Regions from separate parts of the Paenibacillus sp. FA6 genome, predicted to be linked through region 2. Evidence: riboswitches for the same ligand, from Rfam matches in the RefSeq annotation. Region 2 holds a riboswitch; each other region holds the start of a gene.
The links. A riboswitch is a leader RNA that binds a small molecule or an ion and turns the genes downstream of it on or off. The one in region 2 is predicted to bind cyclic di-AMP.
Positions count from the first base shown of each region.

Region 1: it holds a riboswitch for cyclic di-AMP, as region 2 does, so the genes downstream of both, ACP8HI_RS23170 (TrkH family potassium uptake protein) here and kdpF (K(+)-transporting ATPase subunit F) in region 2, are expected to answer to the same signal.
Region 3: it holds a riboswitch for cyclic di-AMP, as region 2 does, so the genes downstream of both, ACP8HI_RS21985 (C40 family peptidase) here and kdpF (K(+)-transporting ATPase subunit F) in region 2, are expected to answer to the same signal.

Region 1 covers NZ_CP188820.1:5,104,541-5,109,263, reverse strand. The annotation lists gene ACP8HI_RS23185 (SDR family NAD(P)-dependent oxidoreductase) at 1-568, shown strand, start outside; gene ACP8HI_RS23180 (undecaprenyldiphospho-muramoylpentapeptide beta-N-acetylglucosaminyltransferase) at 565-1,668, shown strand; gene ACP8HI_RS23175 (hypothetical protein) at 1,995-2,216, opposite strand; cyclic di-AMP (ydaO/yuaA leader) riboswitch at 2,351-2,500, shown strand; gene ACP8HI_RS23170 (TrkH family potassium uptake protein) at 2,670-4,040, shown strand; gene ACP8HI_RS23165 (RNA polymerase sigma factor) at 4,278-4,723, shown strand, end outside.
Region 2 covers NZ_CP188820.1:4,254,360-4,259,082, forward strand. The annotation lists gene kdpB (potassium-transporting ATPase subunit KdpB) at 1-825, opposite strand, end outside; gene kdpA (potassium-transporting ATPase subunit KdpA) at 843-2,522, opposite strand; gene kdpF (K(+)-transporting ATPase subunit F) at 2,572-2,649, opposite strand; cyclic di-AMP (ydaO/yuaA leader) riboswitch at 3,004-3,188, opposite strand; cyclic di-AMP (ydaO/yuaA leader) riboswitch at 3,217-3,413, opposite strand; gene ACP8HI_RS19555 (hypothetical protein) at 3,709-4,539, opposite strand; gene ACP8HI_RS19560 (PIG-L deacetylase family protein) at 4,683-4,723, opposite strand, start outside.
Region 3 covers NZ_CP188820.1:4,839,252-4,843,974, reverse strand. The annotation lists gene ACP8HI_RS22005 (4a-hydroxytetrahydrobiopterin dehydratase) at 6-338, shown strand; gene ACP8HI_RS22000 (c-type cytochrome) at 515-871, opposite strand; gene ACP8HI_RS21995 (GNAT family N-acetyltransferase) at 999-1,499, opposite strand; gene ACP8HI_RS21990 (C40 family peptidase) at 1,633-2,106, opposite strand; cyclic di-AMP (ydaO/yuaA leader) riboswitch at 2,110-2,247, opposite strand; gene ACP8HI_RS21985 (C40 family peptidase) at 2,441-2,908, opposite strand; cyclic di-AMP (ydaO/yuaA leader) riboswitch at 2,913-3,052, opposite strand; gene ACP8HI_RS21980 (hypothetical protein) at 3,256-4,080, opposite strand; gene ACP8HI_RS21975 (M1 family metallopeptidase) at 4,092-4,723, opposite strand, start outside.

The sequences.
Region 1 (4,723 bases), 850 kb from region 2:
CGGCGAAAAACTAGTCGTTCATGCTAATCTCAGAGAATCCAAGACCAAGTTCGTAAGCGTGAGAAGTGGAAATGTACTCGGGTCCACCGGTAGTGTAATTCCGATTTTCAAACAAAGAATAGAGAATGGATTAGACATTTCTCTAACCGATTCCAGAATGACTCGGTTTTTCCTTACCATAGGTGATGCTATTACATTACTCCTTAAAGCGACAGAAGAGAGCATAGGCGGGGAAGTTTATGTCACAAAAATGCCTGCTTGTAGCATTAAGGATATGGCAGAAGTATTAATTGAGGATCTAGCAACGACTGCAATTCAGATCAATGAAACAGGGATTCGCCCCGGTGAAAGCCTAAATGAAGCACTTATTTCCGAGTTTGAAAGCAATCATTCCATCAATCTGGATGAGCACTATTATGTCATTCTCCCACCTTTTCAAATAGAAGGGTTACAAGATGCTTATGCAACCCGGGTTCCGGTAGATTTCCATAGTTACGATTCTAATCATGTATTAATGAGTAAAACAGAGATAAGAGAAATGTTACAAAAGGGTGGTTTCTTAGGATGAGGACCACAATCGTGTTCACTGGTGGGGGCTCCGCGGGTCATGTATCAGGCAATCTTGTATTGATACCTAAGTGTGTAGCAGAGAATTGGGACATCCATTATATAGGTTCTGAACAAGGGATTGAGAAAAAGCTCGTGTCTGACTACAAAGAAGTGACGTACCATGCCATTTCTACTGGCAAACTAAGGCGGTATTTCGCTTGGAAGAATGTGACCGACGTGTTCAACGTCATGAAAGGCATCTTTCAATCCTACAGACTCATCCGAACAATAAAACCAGATGTTGTTTTCTCTAAGGGTGGTTTTGTCTCTGTCCCCGTTGTGCTTGCGGCAAAACTCAATAAAGTGCCAATTATTATTCATGAACCAGATCTGAACCTCGGACTAGCCAATAAAATTTCACTTCCTTTTGCCACCCATATGACTACCACCTTTCTAGAAACGGCACAAAAGCATCCTTCCCCCAAAGCTGTTTATGTGGGTCACATCATGAAAGATGGCTTCAAATTAGCCGATAAACATCGTGGATTAGCCTTCTGCGGTTTCACTTATGAGAAGCCAGTTCTTCTTATTATGGGAGGTAGTCTCGGAGCACACAGCATTAACCAAATCGTAAAAGGTGTACTTTCAGAGTTAATAGATACATTTCAGGTTGTTCATATCTGCGGGGAGGGCAAGGTGGATCATTCCCTCTCTACGCATAATTACAGAGCTTATGAATTCGTCAAAAGTAGCGAATTACCGAATCTATTGGCTATGGCCGATGTCGTCGTGTCTCGTGCAGGCTCCAACTCCATTATGGAGCTACTTGCTTTGCACAAACCGATGTTATTGATACCGCATACGAATGGTGGGAGTCGATCTGGTCAACTTGCCCAGGCCCAGTATTTTCAACAAACTGGCTTTGCTGAGATGTTACTTCAAGAAGAAATGACCACTCAAGGCTTTATTAACGCGATTAGGATATTATATGAGAATCGCTATAAATACAGGGATACAATGAGACAGCATGAGAACGGCGGAGGAGCCGACAAAGTAATGGATTTAATCAGGAAAGCAAGCATATATGACTCAAGAGTCTCAAGGGAAGATTCGGTTTAGCTGGGTATGAGACTAGCATCTTGGTTACTCCTCTGTTTCATCGCTGTTGTCAGTATGTTGTTCTTCTTTGGCCTATCTTTACAGTCGTGAGAAGTCGGAAGATATAGTGGAATCGGTCAGGGAAATTAAATTAAGGGCACCCTTTTGGGTGCCCTTAATGGTTTGGCGCAAACGTTTAACGTGTCATCATCTTTTAACCAATTAAGTATTATCAATCATATAAATGAGTTGCACAAGATTACCTTCTACTTGATAAGTCATTACGAATATGTAGACTCCCTTATCTTCATTCGAAAGGTCTATTGTAACGTATCAGGGTTCTCCGCTCAAACATTTACATCAAACACGATCTCTTTCATCGTTTTATTGTTTCTAGCACCCGCTAAGTTAGGTATCACTTTATTCCCATCTAATCCTGTAACCAGGTTTTCCACTTCCACGATAGGTCCTTGTAGAGATCCCACTTCAACCACTTGGAGATCAGCCAATAAGTTGTCCAGTTTCGTTAAACCTTGTAGAGGAGAGAAATCAGTGATTTCGTTTCCCATGAACAGTTGACATTCCTCAGACTTTCTTCCTTTACAAGCATAAACGCAAGGAGTATGATAATCACTATTCTAATCCTTCGTAATCGTCTTAGAAGACCATTCAAATCACTTTTGATAAAGAAATGCTAACCTATACGTCTTTATCGCTTAATTCCCCCATGTGGGGAAACGGGGAAACCAAACGTAGCCATTACTGGCACACTGGGGTGAATCTCGATTCGAGTAGGGCGACTCTCACGCCCGAATCCGTCAGCTAACCTCGTAAGCGTATCGAGAGAGGCAACAAATTTCGTGTGCACACGGGTTTATTTAATGATCCCTTCGAAGCCTACGGAAGAGTTTCCTCTTCCGTAGGCTTCCTTTTTGTTGCCTATTCTGTACGATTACCAGGGACCTAAATAAGGTTGCTAATACCTTTTATGATATAAACAAAATTAAGGAGATATGTAATCTATGTTGGGTAAAAGTAAAATACGAGTCTGGCTAGAAGAACGGTCACCTGCTCAGGTTATAAGCGGCTATTATTTACTGGCAGTAACCATATCAATTCTATTATTCAGTATCCCAGGAGTGCATAGACTTGGAGTTAAAGTGACCTTTTTTGACACCGTCTTCACAGCTGTCAGTGTAGTAAGTGACACAGGCTTATCTGTATTTAATATTTCAGAGACCTATAGCGTATTTGGATATTTCGTCATTATGCTCGTATTGCAATTCGGGGGTATTGGCATTATGGCTATGAGCACATTCTTCTGGATGCTTTTGGGTCGAAAAATTGGATTGCGTGAACGCCGCTTGATCATGGTCGACAACAATCAGTTCGCATTATCAGGACTCGTTCAATTAGTTAAAGATATCCTGAAGATTATTCTCCTGACAGAGCTTATAGGAGCACTCATTTTTGGTTTTCATTTCTTGAAATATTATCCGACTTGGAAGGATGCATTCCTTCAAGGCTTGTTTGCATCAGTTAGTGCGACGACAAATGCTGGGATGGATATAACTGGAGAGTCCCTTTCACCTTATGCGGGCGATTACTTCGTGCAACTGGTAACTATTATATTAATTATTTTTGGTGCCATTGGATTTCCTGTATTAATTGAGGCGAAGGCATATTTATCCAGGAAAAAGATGAAGCTTGATCACCCTTTCCGCTTTTCATTATTCGCAAAGTTGACGACATCTACGTATGGAATTCTTCTTGTTATTGGGACAATCCTTATTCTGTTACTTGAATATCAACATGCTTTTAAGGGGATGACTTGGCATGAAAGCTTTTTCTATGCCTTCTTTCAAGCGACAACGACGAGAAGTGCCGGGCTTACTACAATGGATATCAACGAATTTTCAATGCCAACACTTTTGGTTATGAGTGTTTTCATGTTTATTGGAGGATCCCCCAATTCTGTAGGCGGGGGAATACGAACGACGACATTTGCTTTAAACATATTATTTATTTATCACTTTGCAAAAGGAAACCGTGAGATCAAGATCTTTAATCGAGAGCTACATCAAGATGATATTCTGAAATCACTGGCCATTACGCTATTAGCTATTGTCATGTGCTGTGTATCGGTTATAGCTATAAGCATTTCTGATAAAGAACAGCAGCTTATTGCTATATTTTTAGAAGTTTGTTCTGCCTTCGGTACAGTTGGCTTATCTATGGGAATTACCCCGGATCTCAGCATTGTTGCAAAATGCATTCTCATGGTTTTGATGTTCATAGGAAGAATCGGTTTAACTTCTTTCTTGTTTGTCATTGGCGGCCAGAAAAAGAACGCAAAGTTCCATTATCCAATAGAGAGGGTTATTACAGGTTAATCAAAACATTCAGAGGAGGAATGGGTTGTAGATTATTTAGAAAATGAGGCTTTGAAATTATACAAGCAGCCTAAACCCCCTTTATGAGAGGTTTAGACTGCTTTTCTCTTTATTTTCTAAGTCCCTACGCTGGCTCCGCCGCAATCAATTTCCGGTTTATAATCGTACTTCATATGCGATGTCACAAAAGAGCTACTTGGAATTGTTATATAGACGAAAAGCAAAGGAGGTGATTGCTTGGAAGAAGTGAGACCCAGCAACAGTGCCGCAGAGCAAATAGAGACCGCTGTTACACTTGTAAAGGCTGGAAATCATGAAGCTTATACATCTATCATTCTCAGATTTCAAAAGCCCATGTACATCTATTGCTATCATCTGCTCAAAGACCGGGAAGAGGCTCAGGATGCGGTTCAAGAGGTTTTTCTCAAAGCCTATCAGGAAATTCATCGTTACGAGCCTACCGTTTCCTTCTCAGCATGGTTGTACACGCTTGCCTATCATCACAGCCTCAACCTGTTAACAAAACAGCGCCGAAGGTTAAGGATTGCAACGTACTTTAGGCAGCAGGAGGAACCTCCAGAGCACATCCCACAGCAGGAATCGGCTGTAGCCTTATTGCTTACCTATCTTACCCCGGAAGAAAGACACATTCTACTGCTCAAAGCAGTAGAGCAATACAATTT
Region 2 (4,723 bases):
CATACCTGCAATACCTATGGCGGATAGTAAGCCACCAATCGTTGTTGGTATTAGACATACTAACAATGAAATGAGGACTGGAATCGGCAGATCAATGTCGAAATATTTAGCGATGGGAGCCAACGTCACCACTACGATTAGAAATATTAACGTCAAACAAGTAAGCAACGTATTAAGTGCTATTTCATTGGGTGTCTTCTGACGGGTCGCACCTTCTACAAGAGAGATCATCTTGTCGATAAAGGATTCGCCTGGATCAGCAGTAATCCGTACTATGATTTCATCGCTGACTACCCGTGTTCCACCGGTTACCGAGTTGAAATCACCCCCAGCTTCCTTGATCACGGGAGCTGATTCGCCCGTGATCGCCGATTCATCCACTGATGCTAATCCTTCAATAACTTCACCATCTCCAGGAATCATCTCTCCCCTTGAGACAATAACGACATCGCCTTTACGTAACTCCGTAGAATTAACAACCTTAATCTCCGAGCCTATACGTTTATTAGCTTTAATTTCCTGCTTACCTTTCTTCAAGGAGTCGGCTTGCGCCTTCCCACGTCCTTCTGCTAGCGATTCAGCGAAGTTAGCGAATAGGACCGTAAATAACAATATCAAGAACACCGTGATATTAAACCCCAGTTGATCTTCGGTTCCGAAATAACTTGGAAATAGAACCATCATCAGTACAACCAATGTCCCCACCTCAACAACAAACATCACGGGATTCTTTATCATAAACATTGGATTCAATTTGATAAAACTCTCTTTAACAGCATGTTTGGCTATTTCACCATTGAACATGCTTTGGCGGTTATTACTCATCGTTCAAGCACCTCGTTCTAATGGAGTGTTAAAAATTCGGCCACAGGGCCCAAGACAATGACCGGAAGAAACGTCAACGCCCCGATCAATAGGACAACACCGAGCAATATTCCAATAAATAGCTTATTATCCGTACGGAATGTACCGATCGTTTCAGCAACAGGTTTCTTAGCACTAAGTGAACCCGCTACTGCAAGCATCGCAATAATCGACATGTAGCGTCCAAAGAACATCACGAGACCGGTCGATACGTTCCAGAATACGTTATTATCCGCAAGCCCTTCGAAACCGGAGCCGTTGTTCGCTGCAGATGAAGTGTATTCATATAAGACCTGGGATAAACCATGGAATCCCGGATTACTTATTGAACCATAGCCCGAAGCGGTCATGAATGAGAGCGCCGTAGGAACTAAGATAATAAACGGATGCACCAGAATAACAAGTGCAATCAACTTCATTTCCCTGGCCTCAATCTTACGTCCTAAGAACTCTGGGGTCCGCCCAACCATTAGCCCACAAATAAAGACAGCTAATATTGCGTACATCAACATGTTAACCAACCCGACACCTTTACCTCCAAATACGACGTTGAGCATCATTCCAGAAAGTGCTGCAAGTCCTCCGAGAGGTGTTAATGTGTCATGCATGTTGTTGACCGATCCCGTTGTCGCAGCCGTTGTAACGGTAGAGAACAATGCCGATTGTGCTATGCCGAACCGAACCTCTTTTCCTTCCATACTACCTTGAGAAGATTCAATACCTAGCGCATTAATCGCAGGGTTTCCGGAATTTTCAGACATATAACTGACGCTTAGAAATACCAAGAACAGAATCATCATGGCTGAGAATATGACCCATCCTTGCTTCTTGTTCCTCGCAAACAGACCAAACATATACGGTAGCGATGCTGATAAAGTCCACATACTTAATATTTCAATAACATTCGTCAGTGGACTTGGATTCTCAAATGGATGAGACGAGTTGACTCCAAAGAATCCACCACCATTTGTTCCAAGATGTTTAATGGACTCCAGTGAAGCGATCGGACCCATAGATATTTGTTGCGCTACCCCTTCAAGCGTTGTTATCGAAGCTGTCGGGTCGAACGTTTGTGGTACTTTTAAGCCAACCAATACGATGGTAACAACAAGTGCTAGTGGTACGTAGATACGAATAATAGCTTTGGTGAAATCCTGAAAAAAGTTACCTAACCCTTCCCCACTCCGGGTAATCCCGCGAATAAATGCGACCGCAATCGCAGCTCCTGACGCTGCCGATGTGAACATCATCATCGTAATAATTGCCATTTGCGTTAAATAAGTCAAACCACTCTCGCCGCTGTAATGCTGCAGATTGGTATTGGTCATAAAACTGATGATTGTGTTAAGGGCGAGCGATGCTTCCATATTCTCGTTACCACTTGGATTTCCTGGCAGGATTCCTTGAAAACGTAGAAGCAAGTAACCAATGGCGACTAACGCCGCATTCGTAGCAATTAAACTCAGTACAACCTGTTTCCAATTCATACTGTCACGATTTCTTAACCCGATGATCTTGAAGATCACATTTTCGATGGAACCGAATATCTTATCCGTCCGATTGGGTTCATTGGAGAATACATGAAACATATAAGTACCCACTGGCTTCACCAGCAACAGTAGTACAACAATCACAATTCCTATTTGCAGTAAGTCCATGCTTAATATCCTCCTTATAGGGATGATTTCTTTGAATGAATATGTGTTTCTAGAATTTCTCAGGATTGACTAACGCATATATAAGGTAAATGAAGATGAGTATGGTTAATGTAAGTACAACAATCATTGTTCCCTTCCCCCTCCATCCACCAACGTTCCGCACCAATGCGTGAACAGTAACAATAATCCGAATCCAACAATTATAGTAATGACCATGTAGACATCCATCATTATGGGATTGCCCCTCTCTCATGTAGATTTTTGATGGTTGATCCTTATTCTATTTTTCAATTAGGAATCCAACGACCACGGACGGCAGATCTGAAGATACAGACAACCAAATTGATCACATCTTCCTTAATTAGGTCCTCTCTTACCTTTTAAAGACAACAAAAAAGAAGCTCAGTGAAAAGTAGCTTTTCCAGAGCTTCTTAGTAAGTCCATGACCAAATAAACTCATGAACCAGCCAGAAGGCGGTTTGCTGCCTCTCCCTGCACGCTTACGAGGTTAGCTGTCGGATTCGGGCGAGGAAGTCGCCCTATTCTCAAGTCACTGGTACAGTACTTAAGAAATTCACCCCATGGACATGTCCGGCGTTTACGCAGCAGACATCTCCGATTGGTTCCCCCGTTTCTGAATTACACAGAATTCAGCGTTCAAGACATTCTTTCAATAAACTTTACATAACGCATTCCTCTCTCAGATTTATGCTTACGAGGTTAGCTGTCGGATTCGAGCCGTGAGAGTCGCTCTACCCAGCAAAGACCGAATTGACCTTGCCAGGATTCACCCCTGCAGCTACCAATTTCCGACTCTCACACCGAAAAAAGGTAACTACTTTTGGTTCCCCCGTTCTCCGCCACAAGGCGAAAACTCAGCGAAATTAATAATTGAATATATTAACAATTTGTATTTCGTTATGAATCATACACCCGCCCCAACCTACTGTAAAGGTGACTCAACCCCTTCCTAGAGCGAAATAAGGAGTGTCTAGACCAATGATAGCGATTAAAAAATCAAATACCTCCTCCCTGCTCATTGATGCTCCCTATATATCGTTTTCTTATAAATACATTAATATATCCCTATTATTCCAATACAAAAAAGGCCCCCACGAAATGGGTGACCTTATCTGAATTTATACCTAACTTCATGACTATCTGGACCCTAACTAATTCAAATAGATTAAGGACTTTCCACCGTAATAGATCCCACATCGGAGGTCAGTGTTATCAATGGTCCACCGCCATTCATATCACTTTCCCCTTTGGGCGCTCCAACGACTCGACCGACATCGCTGCTCACTTTTAAACTATATTGAAGTGTCTCTGCGAGTATTGCCTTGATACTACCGACATCCGTTTTTGCTATGAGAGTGCTCTCGCTATCCATTTGATTAATTCCAAGTTGAAGACTACCTACATCTGACGTTATCTTGGACTCCCCTTGGATTTGAGCACCTTCGATATAAATCGTGCCCACATCACTACGAATATCATAGATCCCCTGTAGATTATGGAGTTTAATTCTGCCCACATCACTTTGGATCTTGTAGCGATTCACTGAATCTGGAAGTTCCACCTTATAATCGATGCTGAATTGTGAGAACCCGTATTCCTTCTTTACCCACTTCCACATATCCGTCTTCTCGTTACCCTTAGGGTGTGTGGTAATCTCCAATTGATCTCCTCGTGTAACTACAGAGATTTCAGTATTGTCGATAATTTCCTGATATTTGGATTCACGTGATGGCTTATTAGGAAATGAGAACGTTGCGCTCACCGTCATCTGATCATCCGTGGTCGCTGTTACCTCGATGCTGCCTACCTCATTTTCCAACAGTAGATCCGATGCAGAACCTATCTCTTGTGTGAGCGATATCTCTTTATGAATACCATCGTTCTTTAATTCCTCAGCCCAATCCGAGATCGAATCCTCAAATTTATTGGTGCATCCAGCCAGTATTATTATCGAAACGACTGCCACCATCATGATTGACCTATGTTTTCCGCGCATATAAAGTAACTCCCCCAATTCAGTGATCTTGATTTATTCATCATACAATATTAGGAAACTAATAACACCAGTCCACGGACTAGTGGTGTACTCGACTTGAGGCGGGGGAGGCAATCATATCATTATTCTATCGAATTCATTCCTTAGCGTACTTTCTTAATTTCTTCAAACTGAATATATTTCT
Region 3 (4,723 bases), 580 kb from region 2:
AAAGAGTGACGTATACAAAGGAAGAAGTGGACGTACATTTGAGTCAGCTTAAGGGCTGGGAGTTAGTTGAGGAGCGCTTTATAGAACGCAGATTCACTTTTTCAAGTTTTATGAAGGGAATTTCATTTGTAGATGAAGTAGCAACCATCTCTGAGGCCTTTAACCATCATCCTCTGATCACCATTGATTATCAGAATGTTATTCTCCGTCTCACTTCTTGGGATGAAGGATATCTAACTGCTGTAGACATGAAAGAGGCGAAGCAATATAATGAGGCCTTTGAAAAAATGTGTGCAAATGAGAGAAATCATGATGCAGGGATTGTGAAAAGTAGATAGAAAGTGAAGAGTAGCAAGATTTGACGCAGAACGGGTACCGTCCCAATAAGGAAGGTACCCGTTTTTGCATGTCAAAATATAAGAAAGTATAAGTTTCACTTGATACTCTAATTCTTATATTTCGGCAGAGACGGATACCGTCCTTCAAAAGGACAGCGTAGCCGTTTCAGCTTGTGTTATTTCTTTTGAGCTAACCACTGCGCGACATTAGCAATTTCTTCTTCTGCTAATGTATCTTTGAAGCCAGGCATAATTCCTTTACCTTTACTAACCAATGTGTATATTTCTTCAGGTGACATAGTGCTACCAATTGCTTGTAGGTTTGGACCTACTCCACCTTGTAGCTGATCACCGTGACAAGAAATACAACTTGCTTTAACTAGTATTTCGGCTGCTGAAGCATCCAATACAACTTCTGGCATACTAGGTTTTACAACCTTGTTTTCTTCCCCTTGACCAGGCAGTGTAAACATAAGCACGATGGCTAGAATACATGCAGTAAAGAAGAAACCACTCATGATATATTTCTTCATCTTGTTCACCCTTTCTTATGTAAGCTGATAATTTTATTATAACGGATGGGAAACGTACATCATACCTATTGTGCCAAAAAAGAAACGAAAAATCCAGTATATATTATATAAAGGGCGTTAAGGAGTGCTATTTATCATAGAAATCGGAAGGTTGTCTTAAAACCATGCAAAAAAAAGGCTTCATACCATCCGGAGTGAGTCGTTCATAAGTATCCGTAATTTCAAACCCTGCTTTGAGGTATACCTGGATGGCGCGCTTGTTCCAGGTTAGGACCTCTAAGTCAATTTCATCATGGGGGCTCCGACGTACTGCCTCACAAACAATGGATTGTACAACAACCTTTCCTAATCCCTGTCCGCATAAATCAGGTCGCATGCTGATACCAAGACGAGTTACGCCTTCTAACGGGAAGAACTGAGCAAATCCGCAGAGTTCCCCTTGTGCATTCGTCACAGAAGCATACTGTTCTTTACGAATGATGGGATCGCCAAATTCAATACCTAGTGCTTCCATTTGGTCCCATGGCATCCATCCGTAAATATCGTAGGGAGTGGGATAAGTCCATTCCGATATAGCGCGAGCATGGTCAATGTCCATGGGTGTGATGATCAAATCCGGGTGATTCATACATAGATTCCTTTCTGTAAGAGGTAGTTCAAACCTGACCTTTTGAACTACCACTATAATAGGGATGAAATGAAAGAGCCTGCAGTTGAGATTCTATTGAAATCTCAACTGCAGGCCCGTTAATAACAATTATTTAATTATCGAGTGCAGCAGATTCATATGTATTATCACTCATAATTCTTTTAGCGCCAACGTAACCGTTTGTATAATAGGCTTGGCTAAGTGAGTTAATAATGACACCTTTAGATGAAGACGCATGTGCAAACTTTCCATCACCTACGTATATTCCAACGTGCGATACAAGACCTTTTCCAGTAAAGTTAAAGAAGACAAGATCTCCTTCTCTTAAGTCCTTCTGTGCAATTGCTGTGCCCATACTAAATTGGGAACCTGATTGATGGGGTAATTCAACACCGAGCTTATCAAAAATATACATTGTAAATCCTGAGCAATCGAATCCATTGGTGCTTACTCCGCCACCTACATATTCAGTCCCGATCGTCGGATCGATAGCCTTGTCCAGCTTGGAATCTGCGAAAGCGCTTCCAGTTCCGAAGGACAACAATATTGTCATTCCTAGTGCTACTGATATTAATTTCTTCTTCAACAAGATAACTCCTTCCGGTGCCTGCGAGGTTAGCTTAAGGATTCGGTTGAAGGTTCCCTATGATCCCTCTGTTGCAAGATCAATTCACCCAAGACGGTTCCCCCACTTCCCGTTGTATCGGGAATTCGGCAGATATAGTTAACGTAAATGTTACAAAACTTATTACAAAGTTGTTACTATGTACTTACTTGAACTATTGTAGCAAAGGAATGGCGTTTTGGCAATTGTTTCTATCATATTTGAGGTATATTATTTAATTTTGTTGAAAAAGGAGACCTACGAAAGAGATGTCGACTCCTCGATAGGTCTTCCTAAGGTACTATTTATTGTATTGTTAATTGTAAGCAGCTGCTTGATATTTGGCAGTACTCATGACTCGTTTGGCACCAACATAGCGCTTGGCGTAGTAACTTTCGTTTAGAGAACTGATGATGACACCACGTGAAGTAGATGCATGAGCAAATTTTCCACTACCGACAAATACACCAACATGAGATACACCTTTTCCGGAAGTGTTGAAAAAGACTAGATCTCCAGGTCTCATCTCATTACGTGATACGGCTGTACCTGTTTTGAACTGTGCTGAAGACTGTCTTGGCAAGGTGATGCCTAATTTCGTGAAGACATACCGAGTGAAGCCAGAACAATCAAATCCGTTGGTGGATGTTCCACCAGTCTTATAACTAACTCCAATGGTACGGTCAATGACCGAATCCATGGTTGAGTCGGCGAATACGCTACCTGTTCCAATGGTAAATGCAAGAGCCATACTTAATACGCTAGCAGTTAACTTCTTGTTCAATTACGTTTTCCCCTTCCAATGCCTGCGAGGTTAGCTTAAGGATTCGGTTGAAGGTACCCTATGATCCCTCTGATTCAAGATCAATTCACCCATATAATTGGATCCCCCGCCCCCTGGTGCTTAGGAATTCGGCTGTATGATGCACCAATAAGTGACAATCGTCGATAACTAATAATATGAATAGGTTGTAAAGGTTACAAAGTTGTTACAAGTGATATCTTAACAGAGGATTTATACTTTGGCAAATTCCAATAACTCAATAAAGACAAGAAACCCCCGACCCTTTTGGTGAAAAGGACGGAGGCTTCTTATAACAAGCAATTATTAAGAGACATAAAGGAGAGTTATTATGACTTGTAAAATTTGGAGTGCCACAAATGATAATGAGAAGTGATATGCCACAATTTAAATAGACAAGCTATTAGTGGATAGGACTGTTGAAGTATGAGGGCGAGAAGCCCTGACCACACAAGTGAGAGACCAGTAAATAGGCAGAAGAGAAGTAAACTGAATACGCCCAAGATAAGGGATATGCCAATAACAGGAAGCGCATTGCGCAAACATATCAGGGCAGAGGAGAAGATGCCTGCTGACCCTATTTTTCCAAATTGCATGAAGAGGATGACCTGGTGTATGACATATCGGTATATGCCCCATCCCAGCACATAAGGAATAGCCTGAAGTAATATGGATGGTGACATAAAGCCGCTAATGGCTAACGTATAAAGCTTAGGGATTAACCAGTACGCGGGAAGAAGAACCAATAATGCCTCGCTCCAATAGAATAGCATCACTGGTTTGGCGTACAAAGCCATACCTTTGAAGAAGAAAAGCCCTGTCTCACCCTTTTGTTCTTGGTGAAGTCCATAGAATATGCCTGAATGAATGAAAGGGGTGAGAAGCATACGAAAGAGTAACATACCCAGTAGAATCCACATATAGTTGTGAACGGTTTGGCTATGTGTGAGATTCAATTGACCCTCAACATAGAATAAGATCTGACTTAATTCAGTGGGAGGTGGATCTGGGTAGCGCTGAAGTAAAGGAACTACGACTGAATTGACTAAACGGTACAGAAAGTAACTGAAGAGAAGTTGGTACAGAAATAGAATGATAACGACGTAGAATTGATTCTTGACACTGATCCAGCCATTGGCGATATTCGTCCTCACCGTTCTTCACCTCACCAGGACAGACTTCCAAGCCATACTTCAAGCAGCTTGGTCATGCTAATATTCCAGCGGGAGACCTTCTCGATATCTAGCTCCGCTGTTAAATAGTTATTGATATATTTATTCTCCAGTACAAGTGTGTAATCTGGATCAATGAGAGCCGAGGAAAGAGGCGATTTATATTGTAGCTTGAACTGGATAGTGTCTCCTGTTCCATTCCATACCTTGTGTAAGGTATGACCATCAGCGAAGGTAAACCGTATTGGGATATTGGAGTAGGTACCATCTAGTCGGCTTACAGTTACGTTCGATTCATATTGTGTCCCAGAGGCAACGTCTTTCTTCTGTACTGTGATGCTATCAACAGCAAAGTCGGTCATTTGTTTACCATAGACATATTGATCGAAAAAGGATTGCCACGATTTATGGGTGACCTGCTCCACAATCATTTGGAAATCACGGGTTGATGGGTGGGAAAAGCGGTACTTCTGAGTGTAGGCCGTCATAATCTTACTCATCTTCTGCTGACCTACCTGTCTCTCAATACTTTTTAACACTAACTTGCCACGGTAATAGACATTCTGAGCATAATGTTCCTGAGAGCCATATTTCCATGCCTCCTGTGTGAGTGAGGCGGGTGAAG